3 regions of the Serratia symbiotica genome follow, and region 1 is predicted to be linked to each of the others. Evidence: predicted binding sites of a transcription regulator. Region 1 holds the regulator's gene; each other region holds the start of a gene.

Region 1 (7,497 bases):
GGCGGGTTGTGCCAATGATTCCATGTCCGGCGACGTTTACAGCGCCTCACAGGCCAAGCAGGTGCAGACCGTACGATACGGTACGCTGGTTTCTGTGCGTCCTGTCAAGATCCAAAACCAAGGCGGATCCAACATGATTGGCACCCTTGGTGGTGCCGTACTGGGTGGTTTCCTCGGTAACACCATCGGCGGCGGTTCTGGTCGCAGCTTAGCGACCGCAGCAGGTGTAGTCGCTGGTGGCGTAGCAGGTGATCAGATTGGTGGAGCGGCAGGTCGCACCGATGGCCTTGAACTGGAAATTAAAACCGATCAAAAAGAGAACGTGGTGGTAGTCCAGAAGCTTGGCACGACCAAATTCAGACCAGGGCAGCGTGTGCGTATGGCTCAGAGGGGCGATACCATCACCGTCTCGCCATTGTAAGCTGGCCACAAACGGAAAAACCGGGGGTTAAGACTGCTGACAAGGTGCGTTCAGATCCGGTGGCGGTTATTGAATCGCCTCACCCAAGTAAGATAAATCAATAGGTTGAATATCATCAATTCAAAAAAACAAACCCCAGATAAACATCATCTGAGGTTTGTCATCAATCCGAAACCGGAGGTTATACCTCCGGTTTTATTTCTGGTGCCGTGAAATGTAATCTTATAAAATAATATTATTATTTGTTTTGCAGTTCGATGATGTTTCGTTCCAACTTGCCAATCAGACCTACCAATAGCTGAATTTCATCGATGCTAATGCCATTAAGGATTTCGCTACGTGTTGAGGTTATGACGCTATCTACTTCCCTGATGATTGGATCGGCCGCTTCAGTGAGCCTAATGCGCTTCGCTCGACGGTCATTGGCACAGGTGTGACGCGTAATCAGTCCTTTTTCCTCCAATTGGTCCAGAGTGCGAACCAGTGATGGCTGCTCAATACCAATCGCTTTAGCCAGTTGGATCTGTGACTGATCCGGCGGTAAACAATCAATATTGTGCAAAGTAAACCAATGCGTTTGGGTTAGCTCCAACGGCTTGAGCCGATGATCGATGAGCGCACGCCAAACACGTACTAATCGTGCTAAATCTGAACCTAATGTTGATTCCATTTACCCCTCCTTATAATTAGCATGCTAATTTTATCTCCAAATGTCTAGCCTATTCTGGGTAACTCATATTAAAAACACAAATGTATATAATGTATATTGTGGAAATAGCCACTATTTTTATCAGCTATTGACAGTTCGTTATGCAAATATTCAACATGTGAGTGTCGTAGATATTGATAATGTGAACATCATGGCTAAACACTTCTCTTTTCCACACTCGATTTGGTATTGAGCGTATCGACTTCCTTCAATCATGTTTAACGCTTTTTACTGAAAATGGTGAAGCATTTTGTTACGAGACGGAATATTTTCCAGCGAGATCGGACATCCCATGCTGATGGATTTTTCTGATCTGGCTAACAACAATTCTCTAAGTATTTTAGCGATTTAATATCGCGCGAGATATAAAAATATCTTTCAATAGTGATCGTCTACACCTTTGCCATTTGCGCTGGCGTTTTTTTGAGGACGCTTATTATAAGCACTACTAATGAACATACCAAGACGAAGTCTCTACCTGGATCATTAGCATTACACTGTAATTCATTGGAAAATTAGAAAAATAAGCACTTATAACATCACAGGTAGGTTAAATTAATCAGTAAACCTTGAGTATTAAGCTTCCTTCTTTTGCCAGGCTCTCCAAGCGCATGAGTTACCTTGCTATGGGCGATTTTGCTGGCAAGACCCATCCTAGTCACAACTCCGATGCGATTTTAACGCCATGAGCCTGCCCTTCAACGCTGCAAAAGTATCGTTGACTTGCGGCTTGTAAAAGTGACGTCGTCACACCAGATTATCCTTCGATTCACATTGAACCCCCTTGTGCGACGAAGCTATACTGGCTTCTCTTCACCGCGTCCGCCACAGCCAATCAGAGGATTTATGCGCTTACTCCATACCATGCTACGCGTCGGTGATCTGCAACGCGCGATTGACTTCTATACCAAGGTGCTCGGCATGCGTCTGCTGCGTACCAGTGAGAATCCAGAATATAAATACTCGCTGGCGTTTGTCGGGTACAGTGATGAAAGCGCAGGTGCAGTAATTGAACTGACTTATAACTGGGGCGTAGACAGTTACGAAATGGGTACTGCGTTCGGGCATCTGGCGCTGGGCGTGGACGATGTCGCAGCCACATGTGACCACTTGTGTAGCGTCGGCGGCAAGATAATCCGTGCAGTCGGCCCAGTCAAAGGTGGCACCACAGTCATCGCTTTTATCGAAGATCCAGACGGCTATAAAATCGAACTGATCGAGAATAAACATGCCAGTGACGGCCTCGGTAAATAACACTTATCCAGAGTGCAATGGCAGCTTTCTTTTTTTACCTAGGTGATAAGCGCCTGCAACCGGTGGCAAAATTTGCCATAATGCGCGCTGCATCCGATGAAGATAAGAAACTGATGGCCGAAAAAAGTGACCTTAACGCCCTGAGTGGCCGCTTTCGTGGGTTTTATCCCGTAGTTATAGATGTAGAAACTGCCGGTTTTAATGCAAAAACCGATGCATTACTAGAGATTGCCGCCGTTACGTTGAAAATGGATGAGGGGGGGTGGTTGCAGCAGGATGAAACCCTGCACTTTCATGTCGAGCCTTTTGAAGGGGCTAACTTGCAACCGGAGGCACTGGCATTCAATGGCATTGATCCGCACAACCCGCTGCGTGGCGCGGTCAGTGAATATGATGCGCTGCACGCCATTTTTAAAACGGTGCGTGCTGGCATCAAGCATCGCGGCTGTAACCGGGCAATCATTGTGGCGCACAACGCCAACTTTGACCACAGTTTCCTGATGGCTGCTGCCGAGCGCGCCAGCCTGAAGCGCAATCCATTCCACCCCTTTGCCACATTCGATACTGCGGCGCTGAGTGGGCTGGTGCTAGGCCAGACAGTGCTGGCGAAAGCCTGTACCGCTGCTGGTATGCCGTTTGACAGTAGCCAGGCGCATTCAGCATTGTACGACACTGAGCAGACCGCCTTACTGTTCTGCGAACTAGTTAACCGCTGGAAACGTCTAGGTGGCTGGCCACTAACCCTCGGCGATCTCGGCGGCTAAGCAATAGTCGGGCGGCTCAGTCTGCATTGGCACCGCCCGACCTCATACATAGCGGTACAAAAACCTCGTGCCAATTAAGGCTGCGAGTCTTGCTGCGCGCTGTATTTCTCTGCTGTTTCTTTGATAAGCTGTTGCAGTTCGCCACGCTGATACATTTCGATGATGATATCGCAACCACCAATCAATTCACCGTCTACCCACAGTTGTGGGAAAGTCGGCCAATTAGCGTACTTAGGCAGTTGTGCACGAATGTCCGGGTTCTGCAAAATATCCACGTAAGCAAAGCGCTCGCCGCAGGCAGACAGCGCCTGCACAGCCTGCGCAGAGAAACCGCAGTTTGGCAATTTTGGTGAGCCTTTCATGTACAGCAAAATGGGGTTTTCAGCGATCTGGTGCTGAATTTTTTCAATCGTCGTCATTGTCGTCATTATTTGTTTCCTCAATCGACATCTCATAGCGACCACATGCATCATGTGGGCTGTTTTAACGGCTGTAGTAGTCATAAGAGATGCTCTCTTTTACAAGTGCATCACCCGCTACTGATCGCGTCTTATCAGCAAACACCGTTCCGGGTTAAAATATGGATTCAGAATAACATTTTTAATCCGACCATTTAACCCATAATTTCCCCCCTCAGTCGGTGTTTAATTAATCCACAAAATTCTGTTCGTGTTTTTAAAAAACTAATTAATTGATTTTAAATAAAAAAATATGCCGTTAACTTTTTCTCACAATATGGATCACTATTTATAATGTCTTCGCTGTTGTATATGGAAAAATTCGGGAATACTGTCAGCCTTCGGTATCCGTTTAAAGTCAAAGTTGGTGATGTTGACATGCGCTTAATTCTTATACTTTCCATGCTGCTACTTACACAACTCTTCTTCAATCTAGCGCATGCTGTACCGCAGGCGCGTACTACCACCGAGCAGCGCAAAAGTCACGCTGCTAATGAAGCGCAACCAGATGACCCCCAGAAAAGAAAAGCGGTGAAAGTCAGAAAAAAAGTAAAAGTTAGCGCTAGGTTACCGTTGAAGGCCAAAACCCAGAAAATAGCCAAAACTGTTAAAGTAGTCCCACCGAGAAAGGGTGACAAAAAGCGCTATGACCACCAACGTCAACCCGGTATTTCCAAAACTATACACCCACACGATGTAAAACCATTGAAGCTCAGCCTGGCACATAAAAAACGTTATCAGCATGCCAAACAGACGGCGATGGCCAAGCTGATGGGCCAAATGGGCAAGCCTTATCACTGGGGGGGCAGTTCACCCCATACCGGCTTTGATTGCAGTGGTCTAATTTACTACGCTTATAAAGATGTGGTGAAAATCAAGATGCCACGCACCACCAAAGAAATGTACCAATTACGCCATGCTGCGCCAATCAAGAAAAGCGAACTGGAAAGCGGTGATCTGGTGTTCTTTCGCATTCACAATCACAACGTAGCCGATCATGTCGGGGTCTATCTCGGCAATGGCAAATTTATACAGTCACCGCGATCCGGTGAAGAGATCCGCATCAGCCAACTCAACAACGACTATTGGCAGAATCACTACATCGGTGCACGCCGGGTAGTCACGCCACAAACCATTCGCTAACGCTGTGCATGCGTTGAAGAACCCTGGATAAGGCACAGTAACTGCGCCTTTATTTAGGTTTAATGCTAGCGGTCAGTTCAGCACAGCGGTGAAACAGAAAACAATAATCACCGCCAACACACATAACGTGGCAAGCAACGACATCTTCAGGTCAGTATCCATCACTATTCCTTCTCTGGGAGGCTTTTTCAAGGATAAAAGGCGCACAATTAATGTGCCAAATTATATTCTCACAATTCGCCAATAAAATCTTATTATCATTCCCAGTTTATAGTGCCGACTCCCTCTTCCACTTTTGCTCAATATGCGACAAAATTCGCAGTTCACAACTGCGTATCGGCATGTGTTCCCCCAGACTAAGCGCCGAAGGCCACAACTCTAAAAACTCAGTTTTCGCTTTTCTGGAGAAGGATCTACGCAGGTAAACGATTAACATTATACTTGCATATTGTAAAATGTGAGTTCAGGAGTCATTTATTATATGGCAACGATCAAAGATGTAGCCAAACGCGCTGGCGTTTCCACTACCACCGTTTCGCACGTCATCAATAAGACTCGTTTCGTCGCCGAAGAAACTCAAGCGGCCGTTTGTGCTGCAATCAAGGAGTTGCATTATTCGCCAAGCGCCGTGGCGCGCAGCCTGAAGGTCAATCACACCAAATCGATCGGCCTGCTGGCCACATCAAGTGAGGCCCCCTATTTTGCTGAAGTGATCGAAGCAGTGGAAAATAGCTGCTATAGCAAGGGCTACACGCTGATCTTGTGCAACTCGCACAATAATCTGAACAAACAACGCGCCTATCTGGCTATGCTGGCACAAAAGCGCGTCGATGGCCTGCTAATAATGTGCTCGGAATACCCAGAACAACTGTTGAGCATGCTGGAAGAATATCGCCCTATTCCCATGGTGGTGATGGATTGGGGGGCTGCACGGGGGGATTTCACTGATACCATCGTCGACAATGCCTTCGAGGGCGGTTACTTGGCTGGCCGCTATCTGATCGAGCGCGGCCACCGTGATATTGGTGCCATTCCGGGCCAACTGGTGCGCAACACCGGTGGCGGGCGTCACCAGGGTTTTCTGAAAGCCATGGAGGAAGCTAATATTAAGATGCGCAATGAGTGGATCGTTCAGGGCGACTTTGAGCCAGAATCCGGTTATCAGGCAATGCATCAAATCCTGTCACAAAAACAACGGCCAACTGCTGTATTTTGCGGTGGCGACATCATGGCGATGGGAGCCATCTGCGCCGCTGACGAACTGGGCCTACGTGTGCCGCAGGATATTTCGGTGATCGGCTATGATAACGTGCGTAATGCCAGGTACTTCACCCCGGCGCTGACCACTATCCATCAGCCGAAGGAACGCCTAGGTGAAATGGCGTTTAGCATGTTGCTGGATCGCATTATCAGTAAACGTGAGGAGTCACAGGTGATCGAAGTGCACCCGAAACTGCTTGAACGCCGTTCGGTGGCCGATGGCCCATTCATCGACTACCGCCGTTAAACACCGCCTGCTGTATGAGCAAATAGCCATCCACGATGTTCAACTGACTGCGCCAGTCGGTGTCCGTTCTTTTCTCGACACTAAAACTTGCGATCACACAATATTAACGAGAAATACCATGCGAAATTCCTTTGGCTTTATGGGTTACCTCGCTGGCCTGAGCATATTGGGTTATCTGGCCACCGACATGTACCTACCTGCCTTTAGTGCCATGCAGCAGGAATTACAGATCTCTGCCGGTGCGATCAGTGTCAGCCTGAGCGTATTTCTAGCGGGTTTCGCTTTTGCACAGCTACTGTGGGGTGCGCTTTCCGACCATCTGGGCCGCAAGCCAGTACTGCTGCTCGGCTTGGTGCTGTTCGCCTTAGGTTGCCTCGGCATGCTATGGGTACAAAATGCTGTGCAGCTATGGTTATTGCGCTTTATTCAGGCGATTGGTGCCTGCTCCGCCGCTGTTACCTGGCAGGCGCTGGTGGTTGACCGCTACCGTGAGGGCAAAGCCAGGCGCATATTCGCCACGATCATGCCGTTGGTCGCGTTATCCCCCGCGTTGGCACCGCTGATGGGTGCCTGGCTGCTGAACCAGACAAGTTGGCGCATGATCTTCGCCGTGCTATTGGGCTTCTCCATCCTGCTACTGCTACCAACATTACTGCTGAAGAAAAGCACCCGGTCAGAAAACGCAGCTGGTCAAAGCAACAGTAGTGTCAGCTTCTGGCAGTTGTTCAAATCGCCCGTGTTCAGCGGCAACGTTGCGATGTTCGCCGCCGGTTCGGCCGGATTTTTCGCCTGGCTGACCGGTTCGCCGTTTATCCTCAGCGATATGGGCTACAGCCCAAATGATATTGGCCTAAGCTATATGCCGCAAACCTTAGCTTTCCTGTTGGGGGGTTATGGCTACCGTACCACACTAAATCGCATTAAGGGTAAAACCTTGCTGCCATGGTTGTTAGTAACTTATGGCGCAAGCATCGCAGCACTGTATCTAGTGGCGATGCTGGGCGAACCAACCCTGACCACTTTGTTGATCCCGTTCTGCATCATGGCCTTGGTTAATGGTGCTGGCTATCCAATAATGGTGGCGAATGCGTTAATGGCATTTCCGGAAAGCAGTGGCAAAGCCGCAGCGTTGCAAAACACTTTGCAGCTCGGTCTGTGCTTTGTCGCCAGCATGCTGGTATCGGCATTTATCTCGCAGCCATTGTTGGCGACAGTGTCGGTGATGTTTTCTACAGTGGTGT
Region 2 (7,497 bases), 1.4 Mb from region 1:
ATTCCCGGATGAGATTTACGTTTTCACCCCAGAAGGCCGCATCGTCGAGTTGCCTGCGGGGGCCACGCCAGTTGATTTCGCCTTTGCGGTGCACACTGATATAGGCCATGCCTGCGTTGGCGCACGCGTCGATCGCCAGCCGTACCCGTTATCGCAGTCGCTGACCAGCGGGCAGACGGTGGAGATCATCACCGCTCCGGGCGCACGGCCAAATGCCGCCTGGCTGAATTTTGTCGTTAGCTCGAAAGCACGCGCAAAAATCCGCCAGATGCTAAAAAACCTCAAACGCGACGATTCTGTCAGCCTCGGCCGTCGTCTGCTGAACCATGCGTTGAGCGGCAGCCGTAAGCTGGCCGAGATCCCGCAGGAAAATATCCAGCACGAGCTGGAACGCATGAAGCTGGCGACATTGGACGACTTACTAGCGGAAATCGGCCTCGGCAATGCCATGAGCGTGGTGGTGGCCAAAAACCTACAAGGCGATCAATCCAGTCTGGGCAGCACCTCCCCCGGCGTGCGCAACCTGGCTATCAAAGGCGCAGACGGTGTACTTATCACCTTCGCCAAATGCTGCCGCCCCATTCCCGGCGACCCGATTATCGCCCACGTCAGCCCAGGCAAAGGGCTGGTGATCCACCATGAGTCCTGCCGTAATATCCGAGGCTACCAAAAAGAGCCTGAGAAATTCATGGCGGTCGAGTGGGATAAAGAGATTGAGCAGGAATTCATCGCTGAGATCAAAGTGGATATGTTTAACCATCAGGGGGCGCTAGCCAACCTGACGGCTGTCATCAACGCGGCCAAGTCTAATATACAGAACCTGAATACCGAAGAAAAAGATGGCCGAGTTTATAGCATCTTTATCCGTTTGACCACCCGTGATCGCATCCATTTGGCAAACATTATGCGTAAAATCCGTATCATGCCAGATGTGATCAAAGTTAACCGCAACCGAAACTAGCGCTTATGAGTCCTGAACGCTATGCGCGGATTAGTGAAATACTTGCTACCCGGCAGCCAGATCTGACGGTCTGTCTGGAGCAAGTACTCAAGCCACATAACGTCTCCGCTATTATCCGCACCGCCGATGCCGTTGGCGTACATCAAGTGCATGCCGTGTGGTCAACCACACGCATGCGCACGCTGGTTTCCTGCGCCGCTGGTAGCAACAATTGGGTCAACGTCAAAACCCACCACACCATCTCTGACGCCGTGAACCATCTGAAAACCCAAGGCATGCAAGTGCTGGCAACCCACCTTTCTTCCCGCGCGGTCGATTTCCGCGAGGTGGATTACACCCGCCCAACCTGCGTGCTACTCGGCCAGGAAAAAACGGGGATGACCGATGAAGCACTAGCGCTGGCCGATCAGGACATTATCATTCCGATGATCGGTATGGTGCAATCACTCAACGTTTCCGTGGCTTCGGCCTTGATCATGTATGAAGCGCAGCGCCAGCGGCAAAACGCTGGCCTGTACCACCGCGATCGCAGCATGCTGGACGAAGAAGAACAGCAGCGCTTGCTATTTGAAGGCGGCTATCCCGTGCTGGCCAACGTAGCCAAACGCAAAGGGTTGCCGAGACCGCATATTGATGACCGGGGCCAGGTGGTTGCTGAGACCGAATGGTGGGCGGCCATGCAAGCAACGGTGCGTCAATGAAAGGCCGCCTACTGAATGCTGTACCGCTCACCACGCTTTCTGGGATTGGTGCCAGCCAGGCGGGCAAACTAGCCAAAATCGGCTTGGAAACCATTCAGGATCTACTGTTTCACCTGCCGCTGCGCTACGAAGATCGCACTCGGCTTTACCCGATAAACGACCTGCTGCCAGGCATCTACGCCACGGTAGAAGGGGAAATACTGCGCAGCGACACCAGCTTTGGCCGTCGGCGCATGCTGACCTGCCAAATCAGTGATGGCACGGGCATTCTTACCCTGCGCTTTTTCAATTTCAACGCGGCGATGAAAAATAGCCTGGCCATCGGCCGCCGTGTGACCGCCTACGGTGAGATAAAACGCGGCAATCACGGCGCGGAGAGCATCCATCCGGAATACCGCATTCAGGGAGAAAGCAACGAAATTGATTTGCAGGCATCACTGACCCCAGTCTACCCGACTACCGAAGGCATCAGGCAAGCCATGCTGCGCAAGCTGACCGATCAGGCACTGGAACTGCTGGATACCTGTACCATCACCGAACTGCTGCCACCAGAGGTAAGAGGTGAGCTAATGAGCTTACCGCAAGCACTGCACACCCTGCACCGCCCACCGCCAGCTATCCAGCTAACAGATCTGGAACAGGGCAAGCATCCCGCGCAAAGACGCCTGATCCTCGAAGAACTGCTGGCACACAATCTCAGCATGCTGACAGTGCGTGCCGGTGCGCAAAGTTATCAGGCGTTGCCATTGCTGCCGGATAACCGATTAAAAAAACCCTTCCTTGCCCAGTTGCCATTCTCACCGACCAGCGCGCAGGAACGGGTAGTAGCCGATATCGAAGCCGATATGCAAAAGACCTTTCCGATGATGCGACTGGTGCAAGGTGACGTTGGCTCCGGCAAAACGCTGGTGGCGGCGCTGGCAGCCTTGCGCGCCATCGCACACGGCAAGCAGGTGGCGCTGATGGCACCGACCGAGTTGCTGGCCGAGCAGCACGCCACCAATTTCCGCCAGTGGTTCGAGCCGTTGGGCCTGGAAGTCGGCTGGCTGGCTGGCAAACAGAAAGGCAAAGCACGCATCGCACAACAGGAAGCCATCGCCAGCGGCCAAGTGTCGATGGTGGTCGGCACACACGCTATTTTCCAGGAACAGGTGCAGTTCAACGGCCTGGCTCTGATCATCATCGATGAACAACACCGCTTTGGCGTGCATCAGCGGCTGGCACTGTGGGAAAAGGGCGAAGATCAAGGCTTCCACGCCCACCAGTTGATCATGACCGCCACGCCGATCCCGCGCACGCTGGCGATGACTGCCTATGCCGATCTTGATACCTCAGTCATCAATGAGTTGCCACCGGGCAGGACGCCGGTCACCACCGTCGCGATTCCCGATACCCGGCGCGCCGACATTATCCAGAGGGTGAAAAACGCCTGCATGGAAGAAGGCCGACAGGCTTATTGGGTCTGTACGCTGATCGAAGGATCCGAATTGCTTGAAGCGCAGGCGGCGGAAGTCACTTGGCAAGAGTTGAAAGCCGCGCTGCCTGAACTGAAAGTAGCGCTGGTGCATGGCCGCATGAAAGCACAGGAAAAACAGGCGGTGATGCAGTCTTTTAAACAGGGCGAGCTACAGCTTTTGGTCGCTACCACAGTGATCGAAGTCGGCGTCGATGTGCCGAACGCCAGCTTGATGATCATTGAGAACCCGGAACGGCTGGGGCTGGCGCAGTTGCACCAGTTGCGCGGCCGTGTAGGACGTGGCGCTGTGGCCTCACACTGCGTACTGCTGTACAAGACGCCGCTGAGTAAAATGGCGCAAAAGCGCTTGCAAGTATTGCGCGATAGCAACGATGGCTTTGTGATCGCCCAATGTGATCTGGAAATTCGCGGCCCCGGCGAGCTACTCGGCACCCGTCAGACCGGCAGCACCGAATTCAAAGTGGCGGATTTGCTGCGTGACCAGGCAATGATCCCGGAAGTGCAACGCATCGCTCGCCATATCCATCAGCAGCACCCTGAACTCGCCCGTGCGCTAATCGAGCGCTGGCTACCAGAAAAGGTGCGCTATTCTAACGCATAAAAAGATCCTCAGCAGACAAGACAAGAAAAAGGAAATTAAAATGCAACTTCTACCCCCAAGGCGTTGCAGAATATTTAGAACCTATCCCATAAGGCTATTTTATTCGTCATTTTGGCCCTGGACAGTGCTCACCCTCCTCACGTACCCCCTGTACGCGCCGGTTGTTGCGCACTGTCCCTGTGAAAACGGGCGGCAACAATGTACGCTGACTGGGATAGGCTGTTAGGCGCAACCGTTTGCTTTTACACAGCGGTTCATTAAAATACCCTCTTTGACGTTCAGGAAACGCTACACCATGACCTTGCCATCTTCCGAGCTTGATGCTGCGCAAAAAGACGCCGCTCCCCCTCGTACCAGTGAACTGATTTATCGCCTGGAAGATCGCCCACCACTGCCGCAAACGCTGTTTGCCGCCGGTCAGCATCTGTTAGCGATGTTTGTGGCGGTGATCACCCCGGCTCTGCTGATCTGCCAAGCGCTGGGTTTACCGGCGCAGGATACTCAGCACATCATCAGCATGTCGCTGTTTGCTTCCGGTCTGGCGTCTATACTGCAAATCAAAACCTGGGGGCCGGTGGGTTCCGGTCTGCTATCGATTCAAGGCACCAGCTTTAACTTTGTTTCGCCGCTGATCATGGGTGGCCTGGCGTTGAAAAACGGCGGTGCAGAGGTGCCGACCATGATGGCCGCGCTGTTCGGCACGCTGGTGGTCGCCTCCTGCACCGAGATCCTACTGTCAAGGGTGCTGTATCTGGCACGCCGCATCATTACTCCATTGGTCTCCGGCATCGTGGTAATGATTATCGGCCTGTCGTTGATTCAAGTAGGGCTGACCTCCATCGGTGGCGGCTATGCCGCAATGAACAATCACAGTTTCGGCGCGCCGAAAAACCTGCTGCTGGCCGGTGCGGTGTTGGTGGTGATTATCTTGCTAAACAGGCAGCGCAATCCCTACCTGCGCGTTGCCTCGCTGGTGATCGCCATGGTGGTCGGCTACCTGCTGGCTTGGGCGATGGACATGCTACCCGCCAGTGAACGGGTGTCCCAGACGGCAACCATCACCCTGCCAACACCGCTTTACTATGGCCTGGGTTTTGACTGGAACTTGCTGCTGCCGCTGATGCTGATCTTTATGGTTACTTCGCTAGAAACCATCGGCGACATCACTGCCACCTCCGATGTCTCCGAACAGCCAGTCAGTGGCCCGCTGTATATGAAGCGTCTAAAAGGCGGTGTGCTTGCCAACGGCCTGAATTCTATGTTATCGGCGGTGTTCAACACCTTCCCCAACTCTTGTTTCGGCCAGAACAATGGGGTGATCCAACTGACCGGCGTTGCCAGCCGCTACGTTGGCTTTGTGGTGGCGCTGATGCTGATGGCATTAGGGCTGTTCCCGGCAGTAGCGGGTTGCGTCCAGCATATTCCTGAACCCGTGCTCGGCGGTGCTACCATCGTGATGTTCGGCACCATCGCCGCCTCCGGTGTACGTATTGTGTCACGCGAACGCCTGAACCGCCGTGCCATCATGATCATGGCGCTGTCGCTGGCCGTTGGCATGGGCGTATCCCAGCAACCGTTGATCTTGCAATTCGCGCCGGACTGGCTGAAAACTTTGCTGTCTTCCGGCATTGCCGCCGGCGGCATTACCGCCATCGTGCTAAACCTGGTGTTTCCGCACGAGCACAAAAACCCCGATTTTGATTAAACGGCCGCTCACGACCATTTTCTTATTTTTTATCAGATCATTGCCCTTGAGCTGCCCGACCAATTGCGGCATAAACAGGGTATCTTTTTGACCGCTACGGGTATAGGCAATGAAGTTTATCAGGAAATTGTTGTTGACGTTGCTGCTGCTCGCGCTGCTGGCCATCATGCTGCTGTTCATGGTTGGGCAAACCCGCTGGGCGGCAGGCTGTCTGAGCAGTTGGATCAGCGACAATAATGAATACCGCTTTTCAGTGGGGAAAATTTCGTACTCGTGGCAGCAACCGGATCAAATTAGGCTGGAGGACGTCCAACTGACGAGGAGCAACCAAGCGTTGGTCGCCAAGCGGATCGATCTTGGCCTCAGCCTGCGCCAGATCACCGAACCGCGCTATTTTCACCACGTCACGCTACACGATGGCACCCTGAACATCCAACCACAGGCGACAGCGCTACCGCTGCAAGCTGATGTGTTACAACTGAGCAACATGGCGCTGCATTCTAGCGATGAGCACTGGCAGCTCAACGCGCAAAAGGTCAATGCCGGCATCACGCCCTGGCAACCTAAGGCCAACCATTTATTTGGGGAGAACAACCAATTTCAATTTAGCGCTGGCTCGGTGACGCTAAACGGCATCCCGGCCTCGCAGGTGTTAATACAGGGTGAACTGAAGCACAACCAGCTCCTGCTAAACAACGTCGGTGCTGATCTGGCACAGGGCAACCTGACCGGAGCCGCCAGCCGCGCCGCCAACGGCAGTTGGCAGGTAGAACGTCTGCGGTTGAGCGGTGTGCGTATGCAAACGCCGCTGACACTGGAACAGTTGATGCAACGCTTCAGTACGTTGCCAACATTCACCCTCAAACACGTTGACCTGATCGATGCACGCTTGGAAGGTAAGGAATGGGCGTTCAATAACGTCGACCTTTCGCTACAAAATATCAGCTTTGGACAGGGCGACTGGCGCAGCCAGGACGGTTCGCTGAACTTCAATGCCAGCGATATGATCAACGGCGATTTCCACCTAATCGATCCCATCATGACTCTGCGGCTGTCATCTGCTGGCATCGCTATCCAACAATTCATCACCCGCTGGGAAGGGGGCCTGCTACGTACTTCCGGCCACTGGCTGCGCGCTACCAAGCGTTTGCAACTGGATGAAGTGACCATGGCGGCGTTGGAATACACCTTACCCATCAACTGGCGCGAATTGTGGCTGCAACCGTTGCCAGCATGGCTGGCGGAGGTTTATGTCAACAAGCTGACCACCAACCGCAACCTGATCATCGATATCAATCCTCATTTCCCATTCCAGATCACTGCGCTGGATGGCTACGGCGGTCACTTACTGTTGGCATGCGATCATCAGTGGGGCATTTGGGGTGGCGCGCTGAACCTGAACGGTAGCGAGGCCACCTTCAACAAAGTCGACGTGCGTCACCCTTCGCTGGCGTTGAACGCCGACACTGGGCAGATCAACGTCACCGAGCTTAGTGCCTTCATGGTGCCGCAAGGATTGTTGGAGGCCGAGGCCACGGTAGATCAGCGGCCGGGCAAGCCGTTTCAGTTATCGCTGAACGGCCGCTCGGTGCCGATGAATATTTTGCAACAGTGGGGATGGCAGCCGGTGCCGCTGACCGGTGACGGCAACCTGCAACTGCGGCTGAAAGGGTTATTGAACAGCGAGCAGCCATTTAAAAGCTCACTGCAAGGTACACTGATGGTCACCGCCAGCGACGGCCAAACGGTCAATCAGCCATTGCCGTAGCGCAGAAACGATTCTCCGCCGGTGACACCAGGTAAGTACCTTCAAATAGCGCGCCTTTGTCATCGTCACCGAACAAATGCACTTCGGCTTGCACGCGAGCGCGGTGGCCGCGCGCCAGGCGAGCCAGATCGCCACTCAACCAGCCAAGATCCGCCACCGCCCGTGGTCGCCCAGTGATTGGTTTGCTGTAGCGGATATGCGCATCCGCCAGAATAATGGTACCGCCCAGATGGCGTTCGCGCAGCAGCAGCCAGATCAGCCCCCAGGCGGTCAAAGTGGCCAAC
Region 3 (7,497 bases), 1.0 Mb from region 1:
ATCTGGTTATGTATGGTGACCGCTGGCTGCGCCAGCTTCAATGCCGGAAAGCCCTGGTAGCCCATTTTCTGGGCAAACTTCACCATACACTCGACGGGTTGACGCCCGCCACTGGACGGCTTTTGCGAACTAAGATGACGCGCCTGCTCGGCGTTATGCAGCAGGCAATCGGCCAATTCACGGCCGTTTTGAGCCAGTGTCGGATACACCTGGCGAGTACGCAGCAGGGGACACATTGATCTTTCTCTAAGAACCTGTGGTCGTTCCACGGCGATGGTGAAAACGTGCTGTGAACGTTTTGTCAGTTCGCCTTTAAAATAGCCAATAGTGCTCGCTTTGCTGAATTAAATATTCAAATAATGGTTTTATATTTTGAATTAAAAATTCAGAGGTAAAAAGATGAATTTAGGCGCATTGGTATCAGAAACCCGCAACCCGGCCACCATGGGGCTGGATGAAATGTCCACGCTGGAGATGATACGTTGTTTTAATCAGGAAGACCGCAAGGTGCCAGAGGCGGTTGAAAAGGTGCTGCCAGAAATCGCCCAAGCGGTTGATCTGGCCGTTGTGGCGCTGAAAGCGGGTGCGCGCTTGATCTATCTGGGGGCTGGCACCAGCGGGCGTCTTGGGGTGCTGGATGCGTCCGAATGTCCGCCGACCTTCGGCGTGCCGTATGGCAGGGTGGTGGGTCTGATTGCCGGTGGCTACGGCGCACTGCTGAAAGCGGTGGAGGGTGCGGAGGATGATGTTTCCTTAGGCGTATCGGATCTACAGGCACTGAACCTGACTGCCTCCGACATGGTGGTGGGGCTGGCGGCATCTGGCCGCACGCCCTATGTGATCGGTGCACTACGTTATGCGCGTCAGTTAGGCTGCCCGACGGCGGCGATCTCCTGCAACCCCGATTCGCCGCTCGCCCATGAAGCGCAGGTGGCGATTTCCCCGGTGGTCGGCCCGGAAGCCCTGACAGGATCGACGCGTCTTAAGTCTGGCAGCGCGCAGAAGCTGGTGCTGAATATGCTATCGACTGGCGCGATGGTTAAGCTCGGCAAGGTTTATCAGAACCTGATGGTGGATGTTAAGGCCACCAACATCAAACTGGTGGATCGCGCTTGCCGTATCGTGGTAGAAGCCACCGGCGCACAGCCTAGCCAGGCGGAAGCCGCGTTGGCTCAGACCGATTTTGAGGTCAAACCGGCGATCCTGATGATCCTGGCAGGCCTCAGCGCCGTGGAAGCGGTACAGCGGTTGCAACGGCACGGCGGCTATTTGCGCGCAGCGTTAACCTGTTAAATCGGGCGATGGACAAGACAACGACACTGGCAACACAGATTTTGGCGCGGTGGGCGGCGCATTGATCAGCTATTAGAAAGTGGCGACGGTGATCACTTTCGGTATATCAGGTTTGCCTTTGACGTTAACCATCGTCTCAGGGAAGGTGATGCTGTATCTGGCGGGGATGGTGATTACGGTTATCGTCGGGTTCATTTTCACCTGGATAATGGGATTCAACGATCCTGAGAAATAGCGTCTGAGCGACAAGCAGAGACAGGGGGCCGTAGTTTAAAGGGCGGACTATCCGCCCTTTATTGTGGCTAACCGTCTTCGGTCACATCCTGCGCCCCGCGTCCTAACTGCCAGATCTTCTCGGCATAATGCCCCAACGCCCACAGGCTCAGACCGAGCAGCACGAAGAAAATCGCCTTCGGCGTGCTGTCCCAGAAGAATTCGAACAGCCGGGTATAGAGATTGATGCCGAGGAAGGTCAGGCCGAACCCGCGCAACATAGTGTCGTCGCGCTTCAGCCCCAGCCAGATAGCCGCTGTGGCAACCAGACCGAATAACAGGCTCCAGTGGAACAACCTAATTTGACGCACGCGATACCAACTGTCGAGATCGCCGTAGTTGCCAAAGATCGACAGCAGCCACAGAGCGATAAACAAATACAGTAGCCCCATTGCCAGCGTAACCCTATCCAACCCACGCCGGGCTAACAGGGGTTGCAGCAGTAACGCGGTGGCGATCAATACCACGCCGAAAGCGATAAAGCGGATCGGATAGCTCATGCCGAGCCAATAGGCACCCCAGCCGGATATATAGCCGGTTTCTGCGCCAAAGGCATTGCCGAGCGATAGCAGGGCGCCCCCCCACACTAGCCCAGAACGGGCAAACCAACCGATCGTCCCATACAGCAGCGTAGCGAGTATCAGTAGCACGGAAACCCGACCACTTCCGTTGTCCAGCCACACGCCCATTTGCCACAGGGCGCAGGCGGTGAGCAGCACGGCGATAAATAGTGCCGCTTCATTGCCGTAGCGTTTTTCTGGATGAAATCGACGGCGGCGCAGCGCCCAGGCATAGGCCAAAGCCGCCAACACACTGGCAATTACCATGCGTGCCAGTACATCGAAGCGGAATAGCCCACTCAACCATGCCAGCAAATCGCTGTCGTTGAATAGGCTGGTGAAGGCGATAACCAGCGAGGCCAGGGCCGCGAGGAATGCATAGCGTGCCAGACGCCGCCAGTCGAAAGGTTGCACTTCTACCTGCTGCTGCCACTGCTGCCACTGCTGCTGCGTCAGTGCGCCTTCTTTCACCCAGCCGTCCAGTACATTACGCACGATGGCGGCGTTCTTTTTACTGAGTTTCATGTTTTCTTTCCCTGCACAACAGTGATATTCGGCCCGTCATAGACGAGTAGCTGAGACAAAGAGGTTTAGGCTGCGTCCGGCAATTGTCCGTGAGCGCTGCTGGCGGTCATTTGAACGCGCAGCAAGACCTGGGCTGGCCAAATAAGCGGTGCGTCACCGAGAGACGCGTTCATGTGGCCCAGCCCTTCGGGGCGCGTCCCAAAAGCCCATACCTCGCGTTGTCGGCCCGCTATGCCCGGCACCTTCCGCCTTGATACGGGCTTTTGGGTCTGCAATTCCGCCACGACCCATTACGGGACATAGTCTAGTGTGTATAATGCCCGCCGCAAAAGCGCACGAGGAACTTGATGATGACTAAATATAGCGATCAATACTGGATGTGTCAGGCATTGCGACTGGCTCTGCGCGCGCAGGAAGAAGGCGAAGTGCCGGTAGGGGCGTTGCTGGTGTTGGATAATCAGGTGATTGGCGAAGGCTGGAACCGGCCAATCGGCCGTCACGATCCCACCGCCCATGCGGAAATTATGGCGCTGCGTCAAGGTGGGGCGGTGTTGCAGAACTACCGTTTACTGAACGCCACGCTATACGTCACGCTGGAGCCCTGTGTGATGTGCGCCGGCGCGATGGTGCACAGTCGCATTCGTCGGCTGGTGTATGGTACAGCCGATGAGAAAACCGGCGCGGCTGGTTCGTTGATGGATATTTTGCGCCATCCGGGCATGAATCATCAGGTGGAGATCGCCTCAGGCGTGCTAGCGGACGAGTGTGCCGCGATGCTGAGCCACTTTTTTCGCTTGCGCCGTGAGCAGAAAAAGGCGCTGAAGCAAGTGCAACGCGTGGGCAACAAACCGGATCAGTAGTCAATCACCAATTCCGGCGCAATGGCCGGATAGGCTCTTCCCATTGCTTCCTGGTTGGCGGCTTCTTGCGCTGCCTTCTTTTCTTTTTCTTGCAGATAACCAACCAGGCTAACCTGATAGCGGCGGATGTTTTCTACATAGTTATAAGCCTCGCGCCCACGGGCGTAACCGTAGGTCAGTTGCGAATGGTAACGCTTCTGACTGAGCATCGGCAGGCGCTGTTTGACATCGAGCCAACTGTCTGGATTGCCCTGTTGCATTTTGGTCAGTTTGCGGGCGTCCAGCATGTGACCCCAGCCCATGTTGTAGGCCGCCAATGAGAACCAGATGCGTTCGTCTACCGGCACGCTGTCCGGCACCTTAGCCATCAGCCGTTGCAGGTAGAGCGCTCCGCCCTGAATGCTCTCCTGCGGATCGAGGCGATCGTTTACCCCAAGGCTATCGGCGGTGGCGCGGGTCAGCATCATCAGGCCGCGTACCCCGGTGGGTGAGGTGGCCTGCGGATCCCAGTGCGACTCTTGATAGGCGATGGCCGCCAGTAGCTTCCAGTCGATCTCCTTGGCGTATTTTTCAAATAGTGAACGAAAGTTGGGTAGGATCACATCAATAGCGGATAAAAAGGTTTTGGTGTCAACGTAGTCAAAACTGCCGACGTGGCCGAGATATTTTTCTTCCAGCCGAGCCAGGGTGTTATCGTCCACAATCTGGTTGAAGAAGTCCAACATCGCCGCATATAGGCTATCGTCGTTACCGCGCTTCAGATACCAGGTGATCGGCTGTTCATCGGTGACATCAAACGCCACCGCCAGTTGCGGATGGACGCGCTGCAATAGGGCAATGGTCACTGAATCGCCGAGGGTATAGTCCAACTTGCCATCGGCTACCTGTTCCAGCAGTTCCTTTGACGTGAGGTCGCTGGCAGTTTGCCATTTGAGATCTGGGAATTTATCCCGCTTAAGCTGTTTCAGCGTGCTGATGTGCGCGGAACCGGAGGCCACCGCCAGCTTGCCTTTGATATCCGCGAAGCTTTTTGGCCGTGGGCTACCCAAACGGTACACTAACTGCTGGGAAACGGAATAGTAGGTTGGGCCAATGCGCGCACTGGCAAGGCGCTCTGGATTATAGTTCAGGCTGGCTGCCAGCAGATCGGCGTTATCTTCATCGAGGTCGTTAAACATATCGTTGATATTTTGCTGCGAGATCACCACCAGCTTGACCCCAAGGTAGTTGGCGAAGTGTTTCGCCAGCTCATAGTCAAGCCCCCCCGCGCCCTGTTTGGTGGTGAAATAGGTGAGCGGTGAGTTTAACGTGCTGATTCGCAACTCACCGCGGGATTTGATCGCGGCGAGTTGCCCCCTTTGGCCACCGTGCCAAGTGATGTTGGGCCACAGGGCGAGCGCTAAAAGCAAGGTAATAGCACCGACGAGAATATAGTTTATTTTGATGCGTTTCAAATAGTTATCCAGTAGTGGTACAAGGACACTGATGATGACAATCCCACCTTTTCTTATAGTTAAATCACCAGTGCCGGGGCATTTTGCGCAACAAAACGCCAACGTGCAACTTTATTGACATGCTATGACTACCCGATGGAACAAATAGCTTTTATCAATAATCGCTACGCAAACGGTTTCGTCGCAGGCGCGGATTCTCTATAATGACGCGCGTTTTTCCCTGTTGCGCCCAATGAAGTGCTGAAGTCAGTGGCTTCAAAGACGAGAGAATTTTGATTATGGAAATACTGCGTGGTTCGCCCGCTTTGTCGGCTTTTCGCATTACCAAACTGCTATCCCGCTGCCAGGACGCTCAACTCCCGGTCAATGATATCTACGCTGAATACGTCCACTTCGCTGATGTGAGCGCACCGCTAAGTGCCGAAGAACACGCCAAGCTTCAGTGTCTGCTTAAGTATGGGCCTTCTCTCGCCGAACATGCCCCTGAAGGGTGCCTGTTGTTGGTGACACCGCGTCCGGGCACCCTTTCACCCTGGTCTTCCAAAGCAAGCGACATCGCCCACAACTGCGGTTTGCAGCAGGTAGTCCGGTTGGAGCGCGGCTTGGCATTCTACGTCAAGGCACCCACGCTGACGGGGGGCCAGTGGCAGCAACTCGCCGCCTTGCTGCATGATCGCATGATGGAAACCGTTTTTAGCGAACTGCAACAGGCTGAACAGTTATTCGTACACCATCAACCGGCGCGGCATCAAGTGATAGACGTAGTGGGCGAAGGGCGCAGCGCGCTGGAACAGGCTAATGTCGGACTGGGGCTGGCGCTGGCACAGGATGAAATCGACTATCTGCTGAATGCCTTTATCGCTCTGGGGCGCAACCCAACGGATATCGAACTGTACATGTTCGCGCAGGCCAACTCTGAGCACTGCCGCCACAAGATTTTCAACGCTGACTGGATCATTGATGGTGAACCGCAGCCGAAGTCGCTGTTTAACATGATCAAGAACACCTTCGAGCAGACGCCGGACTACGTGCTGTCGGCTTATAAAGACAACGCCGCAGTGATGGAAGGCTCTCAGGTTGGCCGTTTCTTTGCCACGCCGGAAAACGGCCAGTACGATTACCATCAGGAACAGGCGCATATCCTGATGAAGGTGGAGACTCACAACCACCCGACGGCGATCTCCCCATGGCCGGGTGCCGCTACCGGCTCCGGCGGTGAGATCCGCGATGAGGGTGCCACTGGCCGTGGTGCCAAGCCGAAAGCCGGTCTGGTAGGTTTCTCGGTATCTAACCTGCGCATTCCCGGTTTTGAACAACCGTGGGAGCAGGATTTTGGCAAGCCGGAACGCATCGTCACAGCACTGGACATCATGACCGACGGCCCCTTGGGGGGTGCGGCGTTCAACAACGAATTCGGTCGTCCGGCACTGGTCGGTTACTTCCGCACCTACGAAGAGCAGGTCAACAGCCACAACGGTGTCGAACTGCGCGGCTATCACAAGCCTATTATGTTGGCGGGTGGCATCGGCAACATCCGTGCTGGCCATGTGCAGAAAGGGGAAATCACCGTCGGGGCCAAGTTGGTCGTGCTGGGGGGGGCGGCGATGAATATTGGCTTGGGCGGCGGTGCCGCTTCCTCTATGGATTCCGGCCAGTCCGATGCCGATCTGGACTTTGCCTCGGTGCAGCGTGACAACCCAGAAATGGAGCGCCGCTGTCAGGAGGTTATCGACCGCTGCTGGCAAATGGGCGAGCAAAATCCGATCCTCTTTATTCACGATGTTGGCGCGGGCGGCCTGTCCAACGCGATGCCAGAACTGGTGAGCGATGGTGGCCGTGGCGGGCGTTTCGAACTGCGCGACATCCTCAATGATGAACCGGGCATGAACCCGCTGGAAGTATGGTGTAATGAATCGCAGGAGCGTTACGTGCTGGCGATTGCGCCAGCACAGATGGCACAGTTTGCTGCCATTTGCCGCCGCGAGCGTGCGCCTTATGCGGTGATCGGTGAAGCCACTGAAGAGCAACATCTGACGTTAAACGATCGTCACTTCGACAACCGGCCAATCGATATGCCGTTGGACGTGCTACTGGGCAAAACGCCGAAAATGACGCGCGATGTCACCAGTCAACAGGCCAACGGCCAGCCACTACAACGTGAGAATATCACGCTGGCTGACGCGGTAAAACGCGTGCTGCATTTGCCGGCGGTGGCGGAAAAAACCTTCCTGATCACCATCGGCGATCGCACCGTGACTGGTATGGTAGCACGTGATCAGATGATCGGCCCATGGCAGATCCCGGTGGCCGACTGTGCGGTCACCACTGCCAGTTTGGACAGCTATTACGGCGAAGCGATGTCGATTGGCGAACGTGCGCCGGTTGCTCTGCTGGACTTCGCTGCTTCCGGCCGCCTAGCGGTAGGGGAAGCCTTGACCAACTTGGCCGCCACCGAAATCGGTGCGCTAAAGCGTGTGAAGCTTTCCGCTAACTGGATGGCCGCTGCTGGCCACCCAGGCGAAGATGCTGGCC

What was found. Region 1 encodes PurR, which represses purine synthesis genes. Its sites were predicted from a motif close to CANGCAAACGTTTGCNTG; they were not measured.
Region 2: the regulator PurR is predicted to act here: its motif matches at 3,966-3,983, upstream of SYMBAF_RS15620 (nucleobase:cation symporter-2 family protein).
Region 3: the regulator PurR is predicted to act here: its motif matches at 5,131-5,148, upstream of purL (phosphoribosylformylglycinamidine synthase).

The regions. Positions count from the first base shown of each region.
Region 1 covers NZ_CP050855.1:1,229,188-1,236,684, forward strand. The annotation lists gene SYMBAF_RS06215 (outer membrane lipoprotein) at 1-421, shown strand, start outside; gene slyA (transcriptional regulator SlyA) at 660-1,091, opposite strand; gene gloA (lactoylglutathione lyase) at 1,977-2,384, shown strand; gene rnt (ribonuclease T) at 2,465-3,148, shown strand; gene SYMBAF_RS06235 (Grx4 family monothiol glutaredoxin) at 3,223-3,567, opposite strand; gene SYMBAF_RS06240 (C40 family peptidase) at 3,985-4,749, shown strand; gene cydH (cytochrome bd-I oxidase subunit CydH) at 4,822-4,911, opposite strand; gene purR (HTH-type transcriptional repressor PurR) at 5,231-6,256, shown strand; gene punC (purine nucleoside transporter PunC) at 6,375-7,497, shown strand, end outside.
Region 2 covers NZ_CP050855.1:3,151,566-3,159,062, forward strand. The annotation lists gene spoT (bifunctional GTP diphosphokinase/guanosine-3',5'-bis pyrophosphate 3'-pyrophosphohydrolase) at 1-961, shown strand, start outside; gene trmH (tRNA (guanosine(18)-2'-O)-methyltransferase TrmH) at 967-1,662, shown strand; gene recG (ATP-dependent DNA helicase RecG) at 1,659-3,740, shown strand; gene SYMBAF_RS15620 (nucleobase:cation symporter-2 family protein) at 4,036-5,445, shown strand; gene SYMBAF_RS15625 (AsmA family protein) at 5,555-7,213, shown strand; gene fabY (fatty acid biosynthesis protein FabY) at 7,194-7,497, opposite strand, start outside.
Region 3 covers NZ_CP050855.1:2,226,081-2,233,577, reverse strand. The annotation lists gene SYMBAF_RS11170 (hypothetical protein) at 1-236, opposite strand, end outside; gene murQ (N-acetylmuramic acid 6-phosphate etherase) at 400-1,293, shown strand; partial or broken gene SYMBAF_RS11160 (PTS transporter subunit EIIC) at 1,337-1,528, shown strand; gene SYMBAF_RS11155 (hypothetical protein) at 1,596-2,651, opposite strand; gene tadA (tRNA adenosine(34) deaminase TadA) at 3,002-3,511, shown strand; gene mltF (membrane-bound lytic murein transglycosylase MltF) at 3,505-4,965, opposite strand; gene purL (phosphoribosylformylglycinamidine synthase) at 5,244-7,497, shown strand, end outside.